2 linked regions of the Cytobacillus luteolus genome follow. The main gene of each other region encodes a partner of the protein of the gene in region 2 in a complex. Links are inferred from orthologs where the notes say so. Each region holds a gene or a part of one and is shown on either strand. Other genes may lie near its edges. The genes, in order: J2Z26_RS13045 and J2Z26_RS18955.

Region 1 (10,307 bases), on a different replicon or contig from region 2:
GATAATCAATCCGATAATGGCCTCCTCTACTTTCTTCTCGTTCCAATGCTGAAGAAAGGATGAGCCAGCTTGTTGTTAACATATTAATCACTGTATACGCAGACCTTGATGCGTTTACAAGGAGTACGCCATTCACCATATCCTTATTTAAGTAGGACTCAATCCATTGTTTAGCATAAATTAAGCCCTTTTCATCTCTTTCAATACCAGCATAACGAGACATTAAATTTCTAATTTCATTTGCTGTTGGCAAACTACTCGTTCCACTTGAAGAACGTTGTCTTTTGGCAAAAAGGAATGGTCTTCTTCTTTGCTTAGGAGCACTTATTAATCTTTTTGCTAGTAAACTTGCAAACACAATTCCTTCAAGTAGTGAGTTACTAGCAAGTCGATTCGCTCCATGAACACCTGTACACGCCGCTTCTCCTATAGCATATAGTCCATTAATAGTTGATTCGCCATATAAGTTCGTCTTTATTCCTCCCATTAAAAAATGAGCTCCTGGTGCAACGGGGAGTAATCCTTCTTGTAGGCTGATACCTGCTTTTTCACATATTCCTGTAATCGTTGGAAACTTTATCCTAAAGTTTTTAATCATGGATATATCAAGAAAAACTAAATTTCCGTTTATATACTCCTTATGAATTCTTCTAGACACGATATCTCTTGGAGCAAGGTCTTTTAAATCATGAACACCCTCCATAATGTATTTACCTTTGTCATTCACTAGAAGAGCTCCTTCTCCACGAACAGCTTCTGAAATAAGCCCATGACTTTTACCATCTTTAAATAGCATTGTTGGATGAAACTGAATGAATTCCATATCCGTTATTTCTGCTCCCGCTCGATATGCAGCAGCTATTCCATCCCCTGTAATAGTAATGTCATTAGATGTTACAGAATATAGTCCTCCGCAACCTCCTGTCGCAAGTACCACATGATTTGCATAAAAAGAGGTTATTTCATTATGATTATTAAGGCTAGTCACTCCAACACACTTTTCATCATGTATAATTAAATCTAAAATCATTTCATTTTCATTCACGATTACTTTTTGGTCTAACTTTGAAAAGAGATAATTCATTAATGCTTTACCAGTACTGTCTCCTCCAGCATGTAGAATACGATTTTGAAGATGTGCACCTTCTAGACCAAGTACTAGATTTCCATCTGAATCACAATCAAATGTCATTCCATCATTCATTAATTCTCTTATACAACTAGGTCCAAGCTCGACTAATGTTTTAACTGCTGCCTTGTTATTATGGTAACATCCTGCACTCATTGTATCTTGAAAGTGATTTTCCCAATGGTCACTTGGACTGATTGCTGCTGCAACGCCCCCTTGGGCTAACATAGAATTACTATTTTCAATTTTAGACTTTGTGATGATTCTCACATTCATATGCTCACTTAATTTAGTGGCAAGATTTAAGGCTGCAATACCACTACCGACAATTAAAACATCTGTATATTCGAAAGGCATTTTGCCACCTCTTCTTTACTAGTGTCTTGACACCTATATTTACATATATTTAAAATAATAACAAGTGTTTTTTATAGTTTTATAGTTTATAGTATAAAGAAAAATCGGAAGGACGGGGCTTATGATCTATTTAGATTATGCTGCAACAACACCAATGAGGGATGAATCTATACAAGCTTATAGTGAAGTGGCTAAAAAGATATTCGGGAACCCAAGTAGCCTTCATGATCATGGAACATCAGCAAAGAATGTTTTAGAGGGATGTCGAGAGGAACTAGCAAAATTAATAGCTGTACCAAAAAGTGGAGTATTTTTCACAGGTGGTGGTTCTGACGCAAATATCTTAGCGATACAGTCACTGTTACTTGGCAACAAACATAAAGGTAAACACCTTATTACAACTAAAGTTGAGCACTCATCAGTCAAGAATCTGTTTAAGAAACTTGAAGATGAGGGTTATACTATCACATATTTAAATGTCACTTCATCAGGTGAAGTTAATCTTAAAGAGTTAGAGCAATCAATTACTGAAGAAACTGTTCTAGCTTCCATTCATCATGTTAATTCAGAAATAGGTGTTATCCAACCTATTCATGAAATCGGGAAAATCTTAAAAAAGCATGATATTCTATTTCACAGTGATTGTGTACAATCATTTGGGAAAATTCCAATAGAAATTAAAGAAGCAAACCTGGATAGTATTTCAATTTCTAGTCATAAAATTTACGGGCCAAAAGGAGTAGGCGCTGCTTATATAAACCCTATGGTAAAATGGAGTAGTGTTTTTCCAAATACTAGTCATGAATTTGGATTTCGTCCAGGAACAGTAGATGTCCCAGGGATTGCTGCTTTTGTGATTGCCGCACAACTTATATATAATGAAATGACTGATGAACAACAGAGATTACAAACCTTACGAACACATTTAATTGAAGAAATAGGTCATTTACATCTTCCTATTGAAATCATAAATCGGGCATCCCTTCATTTACCTACAATTTTAGGGCTACTCATTGAAGGAATAGAAGGACAATATTCAATGTTAGAATGCAATCGACACGGAGTCGCCATTTCGACTGGAAGTGCCTGTCAGGTTGGTCAACAAGAACCATCAAAAACAATGATAGCCATTGGAAAAACCCCTGATAAAGCAAAGCAATTTATACGGTTATCCTTTGGCAAATACACAACAATTGAAGATATTGATTTCTTACTAAAAATCATGAAACAGATCATAAACAATTTTAGACTTTAAAAGTGGATCTTTAAAGGAGTGACAATGGTGAAGGACGACAAGAAAATTCTTGGGGAAAATAGACGTGAGCTCATCTTAAAGTGGTTAAAGGATTCCAGAGAACCAATTACAGGAAGTGAATTATCCACAAAAACGAATGTAAGTAGGCAAGTTATAGTACAAGATATATCTTTACTTAAAGCAAGAAATGAACCCATTTTGGCAACAAGTAATGGCTATTTTTATTTAAAAAATGAGCTAACCAAGGAAAGTTTTAGCCGTGTTGTGGTTTGCCAACACCCACCAAGCCAAACTCAGGAAGAATTAACTCTAATTGTGGACCATGGCGTTACCGTTAAAGATGTAAAAATAGAACATCCTGTCTATGGTGACTTAACGGCCTCGATAATGGTTAGTAATCGTCAGGAAGTAAATACATTTATGAGTAAAATAAATGAAACGAATGCAACATTTTTATCTGAACTTACAGATGGTACTCACCTTCATACATTAGAAGCTTCTTCAATTGATAAATTGGATGCAGCTTGCCAGGCCCTTAAGAAAGCAAATATCCTGATTGAATAAGATAGAATGTAAAAATCCCTTACTAAATTTTTGTAAGGGATTTTTTTAGTTTGCATGAAAGAAAGGATACGAACCTAAAATAGTTACAGAGCAGCCAAGAGCTTCAAGTTCAGCAATTGCCCCCGGAACTAATATTTCATCTAAAATAGCATCTATATCAATGATAAAAAAATAATTACCTAAGCCTGTTTTCATTGGTCGTGATTCAATTTTAGAAAGATTTAATTTTCTCCATGCAAATGCAGATAATACTTGGTGAAGTGCCCCAGCTTGGTCCGAAGGTAAGGTAATCATTAATGTCGTTTTCTGCCCTACTGGTGAAAGATTACTAGGAGGAGATATCGAGTGTTTCTCCTTTTGAAGCACAACAAAACGCGTATGGTTGTTTTCATAATCATGGATGTCTTTTCTTACAATTGTAAGACCATACTCCTTAGCAGCCAATTCGTTAGCAATCGCTGCTATATTCTCTTTTGGATGTTCAGAAACATATTTAGCAGCTGCTCCAGTTGAAGTCATATACTCATAGTTTGTTTGATTAAACTGACCATGTAAAAATTTATGACACTGTGCTATTGCATGTGAATGTGAGTAAATACAGTTTACATCATTCCATCGCATTGTATTGTCTGGATGAACCATTAGCTGCTGCCTTATTGGAACAGTTAGCTCAGCGATAATTCGTGCGGGCTTTTCATGGATTAAATAATCGAGTGTTAAATTAACGGACCCTTCGATCGTATTTTCTAAAGGAACTACAGCAACTTCAACTTCTCCCGCCTGGATAGCGTCCATGCATTCAGGAATCGTTTGATAGGCCACACCGACTTCGTCAGGGAATAAAAACGTAACTGCACTTTCTGTAAATGTTGCTCTTGGCCCTAAAAAAGCAATCTTTCTTTTCTCTGTCATTCTTGCTTCCCCCTTAAGCCCCTGTTCCAAGTACATCTACTTTATCTATAAAATCTAGACGTTTTAACTTTGATAAGAGATCTGTAATATCTTCAGTCATACCAGTTGTATTTAAAGAAAGTGTAACATTTGCCTTTCCTCTTAACGGAATCGTTTGATGAATCGTTAATACATTACATCCTGCAGCCGCAACAACACCTAATAACTGAGAAAGAGTTCCTGAACGGTCTTCTAAATGAAAAAAGAGCGTAATAATTCTTTCTTTAACTACGGTATGAAAAGGAAAGACAGTATCTTTATATTTATAAAATGCACTACGACTTAAATCAACCATTTGAACCGCATCTGCCACCGAGTTAGCCTTGCCACGATCAAGTAATTCCTTAGCTTCAAGTGTTTTTTTTATGGCTTCAGGAAGAACATCCTCACGCACTAAATAAAATTTTTCATCTACTTTTTTCTGCTTATTATTCAATACCTATCCCCACTTTCAAAGGGATAAGAAAAGGCACTATTGACGTGCCTTTTCTTGACCACTATTCTACAAATTCAAATTCATAATCCTCAAGCTTTACAGTATCTCCGTGTTTTGCTCCTTTTTCACGCAAAGCAGCATCAACGCCCATACCTCTTAATTGTCTTGCAAACCTTCGAATAGACTCTTCACGCTGGAAGTTCGTCATTTTGAATAGCTTTTCAATCTTATCTCCAGATACGACAAATGTACCGTCGCTCTCTCTCGTAATTTTAAAGTCAATCTCTTCTTTTTCATGCTTATAAAGAACTCTGTGCTCGGTATCCTCTTCCTCAACCTCCATTGGAAATTCAGGTGTTGTTTCTACCAGATCTGCTATTTCGAAGAGTAAATCACGAAGCCCTTGTCTTGTAATAGCCGAGATAGGGAAAATCTTCACGTCCTCATTTAATTTTTCCTTGAAGACTTTAAGATTTTCATCTGCATCTGGCATGTCCATTTTATTGGCTACAATAATTTGAGGTCTTTCCATTAGTCGAAGATTATATTCTTTAAGTTCATCGTTAATTGTCAAATAATCTTCATATGGATCACGACCTTCCATACCAGACATATCGATTACATGCACAATAACCCTTGTTCTTTCGATATGGCGAAGAAATTGATGCCCTAGTCCTACACCTTGGTGCGCCCCTTCGATAAGTCCAGGTAGGTCTGCCATTACAAAACTACGACTATCTTCTGTTTCTACAACACCCAAGTTAGGAACAATTGTTGTAAAATGATATTCAGCAATTTTTGGTTTTGCAGCAGATACGATAGATAGTAGAGTTGACTTACCAACACTAGGGAAGCCCACAAGACCTACGTCAGCTAATACCTTTAATTCTAATATTACGTCTCTCTCTTGTCCTGGTTCTCCATTTTCAGCAATTTCTGGTGCTGGATTTGCAGGTGTAGCGAAACGAGTATTCCCTCTTCCACCACGACCACCCTTTGCAATAATGGCCTGCTGTCCATGTTCAGTTAGGTCTGCAATTACTTGCCCTGTACCTTCTACGGTTACAACAGTCCCAGGTGGAACTTTTACAATCATTGGGGAAGAATTTTTCCCATGCATGCCCTTAGACATCCCATGTTCTCCACGTTCAGCTTTAAAATGACGTTTATAACGGAAATCCATTAGTGTACGAAGTCCTTCTTCTACTTCGAAGATAACATCTGCACCTTTACCTCCGTCACCACCCGCTGGTCCTCCATTGGGTACATATTTTTCTCGGCGAAATGCGACCATACCATTCCCGCCGTCTCCGCCTTTTACATAAACTTTGACCTGATCGACAAACATTGTTTCCCTCCGTTCGCTTGCCTAAATGTTTAAGAACTTTGCAGCCTTAACACAACAAGCATTTCATCTGTTTGTACTTGATAATCTAAAATTTGAAAGAAGCTCTCTTCGGATCGTTGTTTTTTAAACCAATTCCTAACTACTTCTCTATCTGTTATTATTCCACTAAAGTCAAAAAAGAAACGGAGTTCATCATTAAATGTCTCTATCGAGATGCTTAGATTATTATCATTGTTACAATCGATTGAATGGTCTAACACAGAAAAAAACTCAATACACCAGTTATGTAACGAATCATCATATTCCGAACAATCTTTTAAGTCGCCTACTATTTCGTACTCAAGTCGAAAATGATGCTGTTCCCAGTTGTAGGTCATTAGCAGCTCGGCAAACTTTTGCATTTTTAAGTTGGTTAAGTGCGATTCATTCTGGGATTCATGAACGATCTCTTCGATTATTTCTTTGACTCTGTCTATTTTATTTAAAGATAGATTACCCTTTAATAATTGAATTTTATTAAGCCAATCGTGTCTTGAATGGCTTAGAACTTCAACAACATTCCATTCCTTTTTCATCAGCAATTCTCCAAATCATTAGAATCTTATCTGAAGAAATTATAACAAACATTGTGAAATATGACTAATAATACTTAGTTTTGCCGTATGGAAGAGCAGTTTGCTTTCTAATTTGAACTTTGACCGTTTCTTTACACTGCAGGCACTTGCTTTCCGCGGGGAGGGATATGAGCCTCCTCGGCTTCGCCTGTGGGGTCTCATACTTCCCTCAATTCCCGCAGGAGTCAAGTGCCTTCCGCTCCAATTCACTAATTGTATCCTATAAAATCTCTTTATAGTATAAGGGCAAAAAAGAAAACTCTAACCAGAAAAGGTTAGAGTTTTTCTTTAAAGAGCTTACGCTTCTTGTGCAACTGGATATACGCTTACTTGTTTACGGTCACGACCTAAACGCTCAAATTTAACTACTCCGTCAATTTTAGCGAATAATGTATCGTCTCCACCACGGCCTACGTTTGCACCTGGATAGATTTTTGTACCGCGTTGACGGTAAAGAATTGATCCACCTGAAACGAATTGACCATCAGCACGCTTAGCACCAAGACGTTTCGAGATTGAATCACGACCGTTTTTAGTACTACCTACTCCCTTTTTAGAAGCGAAGAATTGAAGGTCTAATCTTAACATGACTTTCACCTCCTACTTTGTTGAGATTTTAATGTATTGTCCGTAATCATTTTCGATGGTTTGTAAGGAAATTAACATTCCTTCTAAAAGAAGTTGTACCTTCTCATTTGTGTTCTCTTCCAATTCGGTTGGAATCACACAGCGGAGAAAGCCACCCTCGCCACCCTGTTCAATATCAGGATTTATTTTAGTTAAGGCTAATATAGCATTAATAGCACCAATCGAAACTGCCGATACACCAGCACAAACAATATCTGAGCCATGCTTTGCAAAGTTAGCATGTCCATTGATTGTAAACGATTCAATATGCCCATTACTTTGGCGATTTATCGTTACTTTGATCATTGTATGACCTTACGCGTTGATTTTTTCAATAACAACTTTAGTGTAAGGTTGACGGTGACCTTGTTTACGACGGTAGTTTTTCTTAGCTTTGTATTTGAAAACAGTGATCTTCTTAGCACGACCATGTTTTTCAAGTTTAGCAGTAACAGTAGCTCCTTCAACAGTTGGAGTTCCAACTTTAACGTTGTCTCCACCTACGAATAAAACTTTGTCAAAAGTAACTGTTCCACCTTGTTCAACGTCAAGCTTTTCGATATAAATCTCTTGACCTTCTTGAACTTTGATTTGTTTTCCACCAGTTTCAATAATTGCGTACATAATTGCACCTCCTATAATATGGACTAAGACTCGCCAACGACAGGCGCTTCCAATGGGAAATCTTATTACCTGAGCTGAGCGGTTGTAGCAATGGGTGCTACAAACAATAACATCAAAATGTTACCACTAATACTATGCAATGTCAATAAGTATTACTAGATTAACAACATGTAAAATAGAGGCAACTTCATGCCCCTACCAGTGACAACTATTATAGTTTACAGTAATTTAATCCGCTCTTCAATCTCTTTTTTCGAACCTACATGACGAATTGTATATTTACGATCAGTTGTTTTTTGTATAGTTAGGTATATCGCTAAATTCAACGTTTCTTCTAACCTTTTTTTATGAACACCTTTTTCACCAGTAATACATCTGATTACGGATTCAGGTGCCTCTATCCAAACGGCTTCATAGTCCTTGCCTTTTAGCTCCCAGAGTTCGCGTTCAATTTTATAAGCGATGGATTCAGCGGATAAGACCATTCCTGTCCCTTCACAAGTTGAACAAGGTGAACATAGAATTTCATTTACCGTTTGATAAACTTTTTTCCTAGTTAATTCTACTAAACCTAGCTTTGTAAACCCTAGAATCTTCGTATCATTAGGATCTGCTCTTAAGGCCATTTTAATGGTGTCTAACACCTGATGTTTATCTTCTTGAAACCTCATGTTAATAAAATCAACCACTATAATTCCACCAATATCCCGTAACCGAATTTGTCTTGCTACTTCTCGTGCTGCTTCTATATTGGTTTTTAATATGGTTTCCCTTAAGTTAGTTTTTCCATGAAATTTACCGGAGTTCACATCAATAACAGTCATGGCCTCTGTGCTTTCGATAATAATATAGCCACCATTATCTAACACAACTGTTTTATTTAGACACTTCTCAATTTCATGCTCCACTCCATAATAGGAGAATATGTTCTCGCTTCGGCTATATGTGCTTATTTTTACATTATCTAACATTACTTTAAGCCTTTGGTAGAAGGAGAAATCATCTACTACGATTTCTTCAATCTGTCCAGCTATTACGATATCACGTGCTCTTTCTTCGATGCTACCTTTATCAAATAAAAGGCTAGGAGTTTTCTGCTCATGTCCTCGTATTTTCAGCATGGATTGATATTTACTACGAATGTAAGATAATTCATTTAAAACTGTATCTTCATGTTCTTTTTCGCACGAAGTACGTATAATAAGCCCTTCATTCTCAGTACAATGAGCCGTTGCAAATGCATGCCACTTATCACGTTCTTGCTCATTTCTAATTTTTCTAGACACTGAGACAGTCTTACCTTCGGGCTGATAGATTATGTAATCACCCTGAATCTCGATTAACCTCGTAAGTTTTGGTCCTTTTAGTTCACTACTGTCCTTTATCACTTGTACTACTATTTCCTCACCTTGATGTATTAGTTGGGATATTCGTTTTTCTTTATCCGGATTTTGAATAGAAGGAAATTCATCTATTGGTAAATATCCATTTTTATCAATACCTATGTCTACAAATGCTGCTTCCATACCAGGAATAACATCGATTACTCTTCCAGAATAAATATTACCAACTAGACTTTTCCTAGCGGGCTGGATAAGAATAAATTGCTCAACTTTATTATTTTTAACAATCGCGCCACGTTTTTCTGATGAATTTATATTTAGTACTAATATGCTCAAAGCTAGAACCTCACTTCATTATCTCTTACCGATAATTAAACAGATAATTAGAAGTGAGGTCAATATGGATAGATTAAATCTCCAACGTGTTCTGTAGTACGCCTTTCATTAAAGTAAGCATGTAACACTTCGTTTTCATCAAGTGGCACATGATGTTTACCCTTTTTGCTTATTATTATAGAATGTTTATTCCCGCGATAAAACTTAACAAGTACTTCTTGTATTGTTTCTTTTTCATCAACAATTAGAGGTGTTAACCTTTGTATCTGAGAAGCATCCCCATAATACCGTTCTAGTAAAAACCGCATGAAAACAAAATGTCGTTGTCTCCACTCCATCACAATTGAGAAGAGTAGAAATGTAATAATCATCCATAAATGAAGTTGAGAAGGTGAGTAATACAGGACAGCAAGTATAAATAGACCAACACCGATAATCGACAATTGTATGGTCATCTTATGTGCATCACTAAAAGGTTTTTTTAAAGAAAATAATAAAAGTAAAAGTTTTCCACCATCTAATGGCCAGATCGGTAGCAAATTAAAAAACAAAATAACTAGGTTGTGAAAAATAAATAGATCAAGTGTTTCTGCAGAAATAATAGAAAATGCATAAAAAATATAGCCTATAAAGACAAGGACTATATGTGTGATTGGTCCAGCTAATATAACAATTAACTCTTCTTTAATGGGACGGTTGCCATGCTCATCCATTTCGGCAACT
Region 2 (10,143 bases):
ATTCAAAACCTGAAGAGCTTCCAAGAACGCAATAAAGATGCTGTAGAAGAAGCACTGAAAAAGCTTAAGCAAACAGCCATGAACAACGGAAACATTTTCGAAGAACTTATGGAAACTGTAAAAGTTGCCAGCCTAGGCCAAATTACACAAGCGCTATATGAAGTAGGCGGACAGTACCGTAGAAATATGTAAGAACACACAAAAGGGGCAGAATTCTGTCCCTTTTTAAACTCTTTTAAAAACTATTGTTATTAACACAAAACCTTGACCGTTCCTTTGCGCTGCAGGCAGTTGCTTTCCGCGGGGAATTATGAAAAAGCCCAACTGCCGGCTTTTTCAAGGGCGGATTCCCATCGGGGAGGGATGTGAGCCTCCTCGGCGCTATGCGCCTGTGGGGTCTCACGGGATATCCCTCAACTTCCGCAGGAGTCAACTGCCTTCCGCTCCAATCCACTCTGGTGTTAAATAAAGTTTGAAGCAACAATAAAGTGTGAATAGCAATTGTATTAATAGCAACATTGAACTAGATTTCTTTATAGTGAACTACTTTGGAACATTGTCACTAAATGAATTGTAGTATTTCAGGGAAGTTCTTCAACCTAGTTGTACTTGAAAAAGTCATCATTGATTTCTTAGTTATAAATGGGAGTCCAAACCACGAGACTCCTGCGGGATGCACAGTGGACGTGAGACCCCGCAGCGAAGGAACGAGCGAGGAGGCTCACGAACTGCCCGCGGAAAGCGAGTGGTTTGGGCGACCATTTATTTGTATAGACCATATAAATGGTGTTTTTAAAAGAATTTCACCACATTCCTCACATTAACCTAGCATAAACTGGTTGATTTTGTTTATAATGAATGGTATGTATTCTAGGAGGGAGTATCTTCCTGTTTAGGATTATGCTTTAGGACATCATATGTCTACATACATAACGACACCGCTTATAAACGTTATATACATAGAAAGGGAGTGCACGGATGAGTTTAGATCAATACTCACCAGAGGAACTTAAAGAAATGTCTATGCTTGAAGCAGCATTAGAAATTTTCCACAGCCGCAAAGAAGCAATTGCATTCAATGATTTAGTAGCAGAAATCAAAAAAGTGCTAAATAAATCAGAAGAGGAAATCCAAGCAAGGGTTTCACAATTCTATACAGACCTAAATTTTGATGGTCGTTTCCTAAGTCTTGGAGAAAATCGTTGGGGCTTAAGAAGCTGGTATCCATATGAACAAGTAGATGAAGAGGTTCATGTTGTAGCCAAGCCTAAGAAGAAAAAAGGCAAGAAGAAAGATGATGATGAAGATTTAGACTTAGTAGACTTCGATGAGCTTGATGAAGAAGACTTAGAGTTTGATGACATCGACGACTTCGACGATGATTCAGATGACGATGATGATACAGATGATGATTACGAAGTAGACGATGATGATGACGATGACGACGATGATGACGATGATCTGATTGATGATGATCTAGATGAGCTTGATGACGATCTTGACGACGACTTAGACGATGACGAAGATTTAGATGAAGAAGATGAAGATCTTGATCTAGATGATTTTGAAGACGAAGAAGACGATAAGTAAGTTTCAAAACTGTCTTGACTTTTCAAAAGTAACTATGTAGAATACTTTTTGGGCTCTTTAAAAAAGAACTATCATTATGTAAATGAACCGCTCCCCTTACCTTGCTTGGTAAGTGGGAGCTTTTTTAGTTTATCCGATTCCCCTACTAGCATCTTCAAATTACTTGAAATGTTTTTACATTATTTTGTGCAAACTTTAAATAGTACATAGAAACCGAGGGGGAAAAACAATGACAAAGTATATTTTTGTAACAGGCGGTGTTGTATCGTCTTTAGGTAAAGGAATTGTAGCAGCTTCATTAGGTCGTTTATTAAAAAATAGAGGATTAAGTGTTACGATTCAAAAGTTTGACCCATACATTAACGTAGACCCAGGGACAATGAGTCCATACCAACATGGTGAAGTTTTCGTTACTGATGATGGTGCAGAAACGGATTTAGACTTAGGTCACTATGAGCGTTTTATCGATATTAATTTAACAAAGTACAACAATGTGACAACTGGTAAAATTTATTCGACTGTTTTGAAGAAGGAACGTCGTGGAGATTACTTAGGTGGAACAGTACAGGTAATTCCTCATATCACAAATGAAATTAAAGAACGTGTATACAGAGCTGGCCGTGAGACAAATGCAGATGTTGTTATTACAGAAATTGGTGGTACAGTGGGTGATATTGAATCATTACCTTACTTAGAAGCAATTCGCCAAATCAAAAGTGACATTGGCCGTGAAAATGTAATGTACATTCACTGTACACTGATTCCTTATATCAAAGCTGCTGGAGAAATGAAAACAAAGCCAACACAGCATAGTGTAAAAGAATTACGTAGTTTAGGTATTCAGCCAAATGTAATTGTTGTTCGTACAGAAATGCCAATTACCCAAGATATGAAAGATAAGATTGCCCTATTCTGTGATATTGATAAGAAAGCAGTAATTGAGTCTCGTGATGCGGAAACACTTTATAGCATTCCTCTAGCCTTACAAGATCAACATCTGGATCAAATCACATGTGAACACTTAAAACTAACATGCGGAGAAGCAGATATGACTGAATGGAAAGAACTTGTTACTAAAGTAACGAATCTTTCTAAGAAAACAAGAATTGCTCTTGTTGGTAAATATGTTGAATTACAGGACGCTTATATTTCTGTAGTGGAAGCAATGCGCCATGCTGGTTATGCATTTGATGCAGACATTTCAATTAAATGGATTAATTCAGAAGAAATCTCTTATGAAAATGCTGGAGAATTACTTTCTGATGTAGATGGAATATTAGTTCCAGGTGGATTTGGAGACCGTGGAATTGAAGGTAAAATTGCTACAATGACGTATGCTCGTGAAAATAAGATTCCTTTACTAGGAATTTGTTTAGGAATGCAATTAGCTTCTGTAGAATTTGCTCGTAATGTTCTTGGATTAAAAGATGCCCATTCTGCAGAAATCAATCCTGAGACGACAAACCCAATTATTGACCTTTTACCTGAGCAAAAGGATATTGAAGATCTAGGCGGGACACTTCGTCTTGGGGTATTCCCTTGCAAACTAGAAGAAGGTACAAAAGCGTTTGAAGCTTATCAAGATGAAGTGGTGTATGAGCGTCACCGCCATCGCTATGAGTTTAACAACTATTATCGTCAAGCTATGGAAGCAAAAGGATTTATTTTCTCTGGTACAAGCCCAGATGGTCGATTAGTTGAAATTATTGAACTTAAGGACCACCCTTGGTTTGTAGCATCACAATTCCACCCAGAGTTCAAATCACGCCCAACAAGACCACAGCCTTTGTTCCGTGAATTTATCCGTGCTTCACTGGTTCATTCAGAGCAACTTTAAATTGAAAATCCTAGTGCACAGGCTGCACTAGGATTTTTTACTTTATTCTTCTTCCTCTTCTTCCAAGTATTCTTCAACCATCTCTTTAATAGAAAAGGCTAGCCCATAGTAGGCATAAAGTGCTGTGATGATGGAAGGAAAACCAAAACGGTTGCCATCATCATCTGGAATGAGCGGTTTACCTAACTTTGAATCAATATAAATATCCACAATTTTATCTAGAGATGGACCTTCACTATTCGGTACTAGAGCAGAGATTGCAACAACTTCAATCCCCTTAGTTGTAAGGGTTTGTGCCAATTCAATTGCATCCTCATCTGTTGAAAAACGGGTGACAAGCAGAACTCGATCGACAGGACTAACTTCAGCCATCTGTTTAGTATCGTCTATAAGTCGTGCTGCGGATATCATTGGCTCCTGTCCGATTGTGGCTTCAAGAGTAACGGCCTCCATTTCAGCAAAACCGTGTATGTAAATGATACCTTCGCCAATGGCAGCTTGTGCTAATAGTCTTGCTCCATCCTCAATCGACAATAGTTCTTTGTCATGTATTTTTGTAAACAAGCCTTGAAGCTGTGTTGTGAAAATTTTCAACATAATAATTCGACTCCTTTCTTCACATTTTCTACCTCTATTATATAAATAAATCGAAAAAAAACGAATTAGGAAGTAATTTGTCGATAACCTCTTGTCAAAAAAAGGAGGAATGTGAGAAGGTTTAGTAGAATACAAAGATGATAGATAATGCTAATGAAAATATGATGTATCACCGTTTTTACTTAAACAATGAAATTCTTATTAATAATAAAATAAACTTTAGAGGTGTTGTGACAGATGACGGAGAAAATTTTAATTGTGGACGATCAGTATGGAATTCGTATCTTACTAAATGAAGTATTTCAAAAAGAAGGATATACAACATTTCAAGCGGCTAATGGATATCAGGCTATTGATATCGTAGAGAAGCATTCTCCTGATCTTGTTTTACTTGATATGAAAATTCCTGGAATGGATGGAATTGAAATTTTAAAGCGATTAAAAGCAATTAATCAGGAAATTCGAGTAATTATTATGACTGCCTATGGCGAGCTAGACATGATTCAAGAAGCGAAAGATCTAGGAGCCATTACTCACTTCGCAAAACCTTTCGACATTGACGAAATTCGTGCAGCTGTTAAAAAGCATGTTAAGGTTGGGTCATAGTTTTACTAGCTACATACAAACTTTAAAGTATATGAAGCAAATTAACATATGTTGAGTTGGTTATTCGCTAGAATCGACGAGACTCCTGCGGGAGTAGCACGTCAACGGGAGACCCCACAGGCGCAAAGCGCCGAGGAGGCTCCCGGACTGCCCGAAGAGGAATCGTCCTTTGAAAAAGCCGGCAGTATGGCTTTTTCAATATTCCTCCCGCGGAAAGCGAGTGGATTCTAGCGAATAACACCTATGAGCCATTTAACAAACTATTATCAAGGTAACTTAAAACTGATGTCGCAAAAAATTCATAAATCAATGTAAGAGCTTACACATAAGAATAGCGTGGTTTCAATGATTTAGAGCGTTTTTATAGTTATTGCGCATTCTTTTTTTAGTTGATATGCTATGTACTGTAAATAACCTAAAGTTTTTACCTTAAGAGGTAATTATCAACTACCTCTTTAAAGATACATATCATTTATCGTCAAGGGTAATCCTACTAAATAGGAACTTTGGGAACAGGTAAGTATACGTACATAAGGAGGATAAAGTCATGCCTTTAGTTTCAATGACAGAAATGCTTAACAAAGCAAAAGCAGAGGGATATGCAGTTGGTCAATTCAATCTAAATAACCTAGAATTTACTCAAGCAATTTTACAAGCAGCTCAAGAGGAAAACTCACCAGTTATCTGTGGTGTATCTGAAGGGGCAGCTCGTTATATGGGCGGTTTCAAAACAGTTGTTGCTATGGTTAAAGCACTTATGGAGGATTATAAAGTGACAGTTCCAGTTGCAATCCACCTAGACCATGGTTCAAGTTTTGAAAAATGTGCTGAGGCAATTCATGCTGGATTTACATCAGTTATGATAGACGGGTCTCACCATCCACTTGAAGAAAATATCGCAATCACTAAAAAAGTAGTTGAATTAGCACACATTCATGGTGTATCTGTAGAAGCAGAACTTGGTCGTATTGGTGGTCAAGAAGATGACTTAATCGTTGACGATGCAGAAGCAGCATATGCAATTCCATCAGAGTGTGATCAACTAGTTCGCGAAACAGGTGTAGATTGCTTTGCACCAGCATTAGGTTCAGTACATGGGCCTTACAAAGGTGAACCGAACTTAGGATTTGATCGCATGAAGGAAGTTATGGAATTAACAGGTATTCCTCTAGTGTTACACGGAGGAACAGGAATTCCAACAAAAGACATCCAAAAAGCCATTTCATTAGGTACTGCAAAAATTAATGTAAATACAGAAAATCAAATTTCATCTGCGAAAGTTATTCGTGAAGTTTTAGCTGAAAAGCCGAATGAATACGATCCACGTAAATTCTTAGGCCCAGCTAGAGATGCAATTAGAGAAACTGTAAAAGGCAAAATGCGTGAATTTGGTTCTGCTCAAAAAGCATAATTAACAAAACGATATTTCTATAAAGCCGCCTCTCAAACAGTGGTGGCTTTATTTTCATTTACATAACAATTAATACTAAGGAGGAAAAATACAATGAAATTTTTTATCGACACAGCAAATCTACATGAAATTAAAGAAGCACATGCGCTAGGCGTTCTTTCAGGTGTAACAACAAATCCAAGCTTAGTAGCAAAAGAAGATATCACATTTGAAGATCGTCTAAGGGAAATCACAGAGGTAGTATCAGGTTCAGTTAGTGCAGAAGTAATTGCAACTGATTGGGAGGGCATGATCTCTGAAGGACTAGAACTTGCGAAAATTGCTCCGAACATTACGATAAAAGTCCCAATGACTCCAGACGGATTAAAAGCTGTGAAAGTATTCAAGGAAAAAGGAATCAAGACAAATGTAACCCTTATTTTCACTGCGAACCAAGCATTACTAGCTGCCCGTGCAGGTGCATCATACGTTTCACCATTCTTAGGCAGATTAGACGATATCGGCCACAACGGCTTAGACCTAATCTCAACAATATCAGAAATCTTCACAGTACACGGAATCGACTCAGAAATCATTGCTGCATCTATCAGACACCCATTACACATCACTGAAGCAGCACTAAGAGGCGCGCATATCGCAACAGTACCATACAAAGTCATCCTACAACTATTCAACCACCCACTAACAGACCAAGGAATCGAAAAATTCCTAGAAGACTGGAACAATCGTAATAAATAAAATATTTTTTTCACTGTAATCTTTAAAACAAGATTAAGATGAACCGTTATTTGCTAAAATCTACGAGACTCCTGCGGGAGTGCTGGGCAGGGGAGACCCCGCAGGAGCAACAGCGACGAGGAGGCTCCCCGCACTGCCCGCGGAAAGCGAGTAGATTTTAGCAAATAACGCCTATGTATTAACACTAGCCAGTTTTTTACCCTAAACGATATATGTAAAAAATAGGACTAAAGAACAAAAATATGAAAAAGTTTTCTTTTTAATACATGATTTTCACTTTTTCGTGTAAACTAGGAATTAATACTCGTACAGTAATGTTTATTTGTGCTGGCATAAAATTCCAATAAAAGTGAAGAGTGGTAAGTATATAATACATACTTAGCAGATCCAACTATCGTATAGTTAGGGTCTATCAACGGTCATCTTCGCTAGAAGGGAGACTATCATGGAAAAATTAAAAATCGCAGGCGGTTATCCTTTAAATGGAACGGTAAGAATCAGTGGTGCTAAAAATAGTGCTGTTGCTTTAATTCCAGCAACGATTCTAGCAGAATCTCCAGTCAAAATTGAGGGTTTACCTGACATATCAGACGTTCAAATGCTAAGTAGTTTGCTTGAGGAAATTGGCGGTAGTGTTACGTTAAACGAAAACGAAATCATCGTTGATCCTACAAACATAGTTTCAATGCCACTACCAAATGGAAAAGTAAAAAAATTAAGAGCTTCCTATTATTTAATGGGGGCCATGTTAGGCCGTTTTAAAAAGGCAGTAATTGGACTTCCTGGTGGATGTCACTTAGGACCACGTCCAATCGATCAACATATAAAAGGATTTGAGGCTCTTGGTGCAAAAGTAACAAATGAGCAAGGAGCTATTTACTTACGGGCCGATGAACTAAAAGGTGCAAGAATATACCTAGACGTTGTAAGTGTTGGTGCAACAATCAATATTATGTTAGCAGCTGTACGAGCAAAGGGTCGGACAATCATAGAAAATGCTGCAAAAGAACCAGAAATCATTGATGTAGCTACATTATTATCAAGTATGGGTGCAAAAATTAAAGGTGCAGGAACAGATGTAATTCGTATTGATGGAGTTGATGAGTTAAGAGGATGTCAACACACAATTATTCCTGACCGAATTGAAGCAGGTACTTATATGATTATCGGCGCAGCAATGGGAGAAAGAGTTGTCATTGATAACGTTATTCCTCTACATCTTGAATCTCTAATCGCGAAGTTTAGGGAAATGGGTGTTCAGGTTGAGACGAAAGATGACCAAGTTATCGTTAGTGGCACCAAAAATCTAAAAGCTGTAGATATAAAAACCTTGGTATATCCAGGGTTCGCAACTGATTTACAGCAACCTTTTACATCTCTTCTTACAAAGGCAACAGGAACCGGTGTAGTTACTGATACAATCTATGGAGCTCGTTTTAAGCATATCGATGAGTTGCGCAGAATGAATGCCCAAATTAAAGTCGAAGGCCGTTCTGCAATTGTCAGTGGTCCTGTAAAATTACAGGGAGCGAAGGTCAAGGCTAGTGACCTACGTGCAGGTGCAGCCCTAGTGGTGGCTGGTTTAATGGCAGAGGGTGTTACTGAGGTAACTGGACTCGATCATATAGACCGTGGTTACAGTAATCTTGTTGAAAAATTGACAGGATTAGGTGCGACTATTTGGCGTGAAAAAATGTCTGAAGAAGAAATAGAGCAACTACAAAATTCATAAATAGAAAATAACTTTGCTCCCACTTCTCGAAAAAGTGGGAGTTTTAAGGTAGAATAGAGTTTGTAATCGTTTGCAGTTAACGGGGGGAGGAAATTCAGTATGGAAAGAAGTTTGTCGATGGAATTGGTGCGTGTCACAGAAGGCGCTGCACTTGCTTCGGCACGTTGGATGGGTCGAGGATTAAAGGACGAGGCAGACGGTGCTGCCACTTCCGCAATGCGAGATGTCTTTGATACAGTACCGATGAAGGGGACAGTAGTAATAGGTGAAGGGGAAATGGATGAAGCACCTATGCTCTATATCGGTGAAAAATTAGGGACAGGCTATGGCCCACGCGTTGATGTAGCAGTTGACCCACTTGAAGGGACAAACATTGTTGCATCTGGAGGTTGGAATGCGTTAGCTGTACTAGCGGTTGCAGACCACGGTAATCTATTAAACGCACCGGACATGTATATGGATAAAATCGCAGTTGGACCAGAGGCAGTTGGTCTTATTGATATAAATGCTTCGGTTTTGGATAATTTAAAAGCTGTTGCGAAAGCGAAGAACAAAGATATTGAAGATATCGTAGCGACTGTTCTAAATCGTCCACGTCATGAACATATTATTGCTCAATTGCGAGAAGCAGGAGCACGTATTAAGTTGATTAACGATGGAGATGTTGCTGGAGCAATTAATACAGCTTTTGATCATACAGGTGTTGATATTTTATTTGGTTCAGGTGGAGCACCTGAAGGCGTTTTAGCAGCAGTAGCTCTTAAATGTTTAGGTGGAGAAATTCAAGGTAAGCTCATTCCACAAAGCGATGAAGAATTAGAGCGCTGTATAAAAATGGGACTTGATGTAAACAAGATCCTTCTAATGGAGGACCTTGTAAAAGGCGATGACGCCATCTTCGCAGCAACAGGAGTAACAGACGGAGAGCTTCTAAGAGGCGTACAATTCAAAGGCTCTACAGGCACAACCCACTCCATCGTCATGAGAGCAAAATCAGGCACCGTCCGATTCATCGACGGCCGCCACAGCCTAAAGAAAAAACCGAATCTAGTTATACGTTAGTAATACTATAAAAAGCTTTTTTCAAAACGATTTTATATATGAATACACTTATATATAACGATGAGTGTATTGGAGCGAAAGGCACTTGACTCCTGCGGGAAGTAGAGGAAAGGTCGCGACCCCGCAGACGGAACGTCGAGGAGGCTCGACTTCCTCTCCGATGGGAATTCGCCCTTGAAAAAGCCGGCACTTGGGCTTTTTCATAATTCCCCGCGGAAAGCAAGTGCCTGTAGCGAAAAGGAACGGACAATGTTCAAAGTGATATCAGAGTTGATTAAATCTGCTCTGATAACCTTTGAATAAACAGGCTTTTTAAAAAACAGTTGATTAAAAATAGAAAAAGAGGGTACAATTAATTATTGTTAATTAACCATATCAAAATTAACTTTTAAACTAAAAAGAATGAACTGCGAGAACAACTTCAAGCTATCCTTCACTATCTTCTATTAAGGAATTCCTAGGTATTTTCAAACAATAAACCATCCATAACATTTCTCGAAAAAATAGAATCATGTATGGGGGAAGTTGGTTAACACTAGTTATCCAACTAGTTTTCAGTGTAGATAGAAA

Evidence for each region.
Region 1: the proteins of J2Z26_RS18955 (region 2) and J2Z26_RS13045 are in contact, whole or in part, in a solved structure (PDB 1F51), measured with the Bacillus subtilis proteins. The link is inferred for Cytobacillus luteolus from one-to-one orthologs.

Annotation. Positions count from the first base shown.
Region 1 is NZ_JAGGKM010000004.1:191,237-201,543, forward strand. What follows is about bases 4,843-7,774. They hold J2Z26_RS13045 (sporulation initiation phosphotransferase B), read right to left. Parts: upstream 6,616-7,774; coding sequence 6,070-6,615; downstream 4,843-6,069. Other genes in these bases: obgE (GTPase ObgE), read right to left, coding at 4,843-6,040; rpmA (50S ribosomal protein L27), read right to left, coding at 6,952-7,242; J2Z26_RS13055 (ribosomal-processing cysteine protease Prp), read right to left, coding at 7,255-7,587; rplU (50S ribosomal protein L21), read right to left, coding at 7,597-7,774. Outside these bases: nadB (L-aspartate oxidase), read right to left, coding at 1-1,486; J2Z26_RS13020 (IscS subfamily cysteine desulfurase), read left to right, coding at 1,608-2,741; J2Z26_RS13025 (transcription repressor NadR), read left to right, coding at 2,766-3,305; pheA (prephenate dehydratase), read right to left, coding at 3,351-4,217; J2Z26_RS13035 (ACT domain-containing protein), read right to left, coding at 4,231-4,692; more of obgE, read right to left, coding at 4,754-4,842; more of rplU, read right to left, coding at 7,775-7,905; J2Z26_RS13065 (Rne/Rng family ribonuclease), read right to left, coding at 8,124-9,584; J2Z26_RS13070 (M50 family metallopeptidase), read right to left, coding at 9,644-10,307. UniProt on the Bacillus subtilis protein: Key element in the phosphorelay regulating sporulation initiation. Acts on spo0A. Mediates reversible phosphoryl transfer from spo0F to spo0A.
Region 2 is NZ_JAGGKM010000007.1:189,649-199,791, forward strand. Bases 3,178-5,945 are described here. They hold J2Z26_RS18955 (response regulator), read left to right. Parts: upstream 3,178-4,261; coding sequence 4,262-4,630; downstream 4,631-5,945. Other genes in these bases: J2Z26_RS18945 (CTP synthase), read left to right, coding at 3,178-3,427; J2Z26_RS18950 (DUF2529 domain-containing protein), read right to left, coding at 3,470-4,024; J2Z26_RS18960 (class II fructose-bisphosphate aldolase), read left to right, coding at 5,178-5,945. Outside these bases: fused isobutyryl-CoA mutase/GTPase IcmF, read left to right, coding at 1-192; rpoE (DNA-directed RNA polymerase subunit delta), read left to right, coding at 979-1,590; more of J2Z26_RS18945, read left to right, coding at 1,820-3,177; more of J2Z26_RS18960, read left to right, coding at 5,946-6,041; fsa (fructose-6-phosphate aldolase), read left to right, coding at 6,135-6,779; J2Z26_RS18970 (UDP-N-acetylglucosamine 1-carboxyvinyltransferase), read left to right, coding at 7,225-8,511; glpX (class II fructose-bisphosphatase), read left to right, coding at 8,611-9,573. UniProt on the Bacillus subtilis protein: Key element in the phosphorelay regulating sporulation initiation. Phosphorylation of spo0B during sporulation initiation.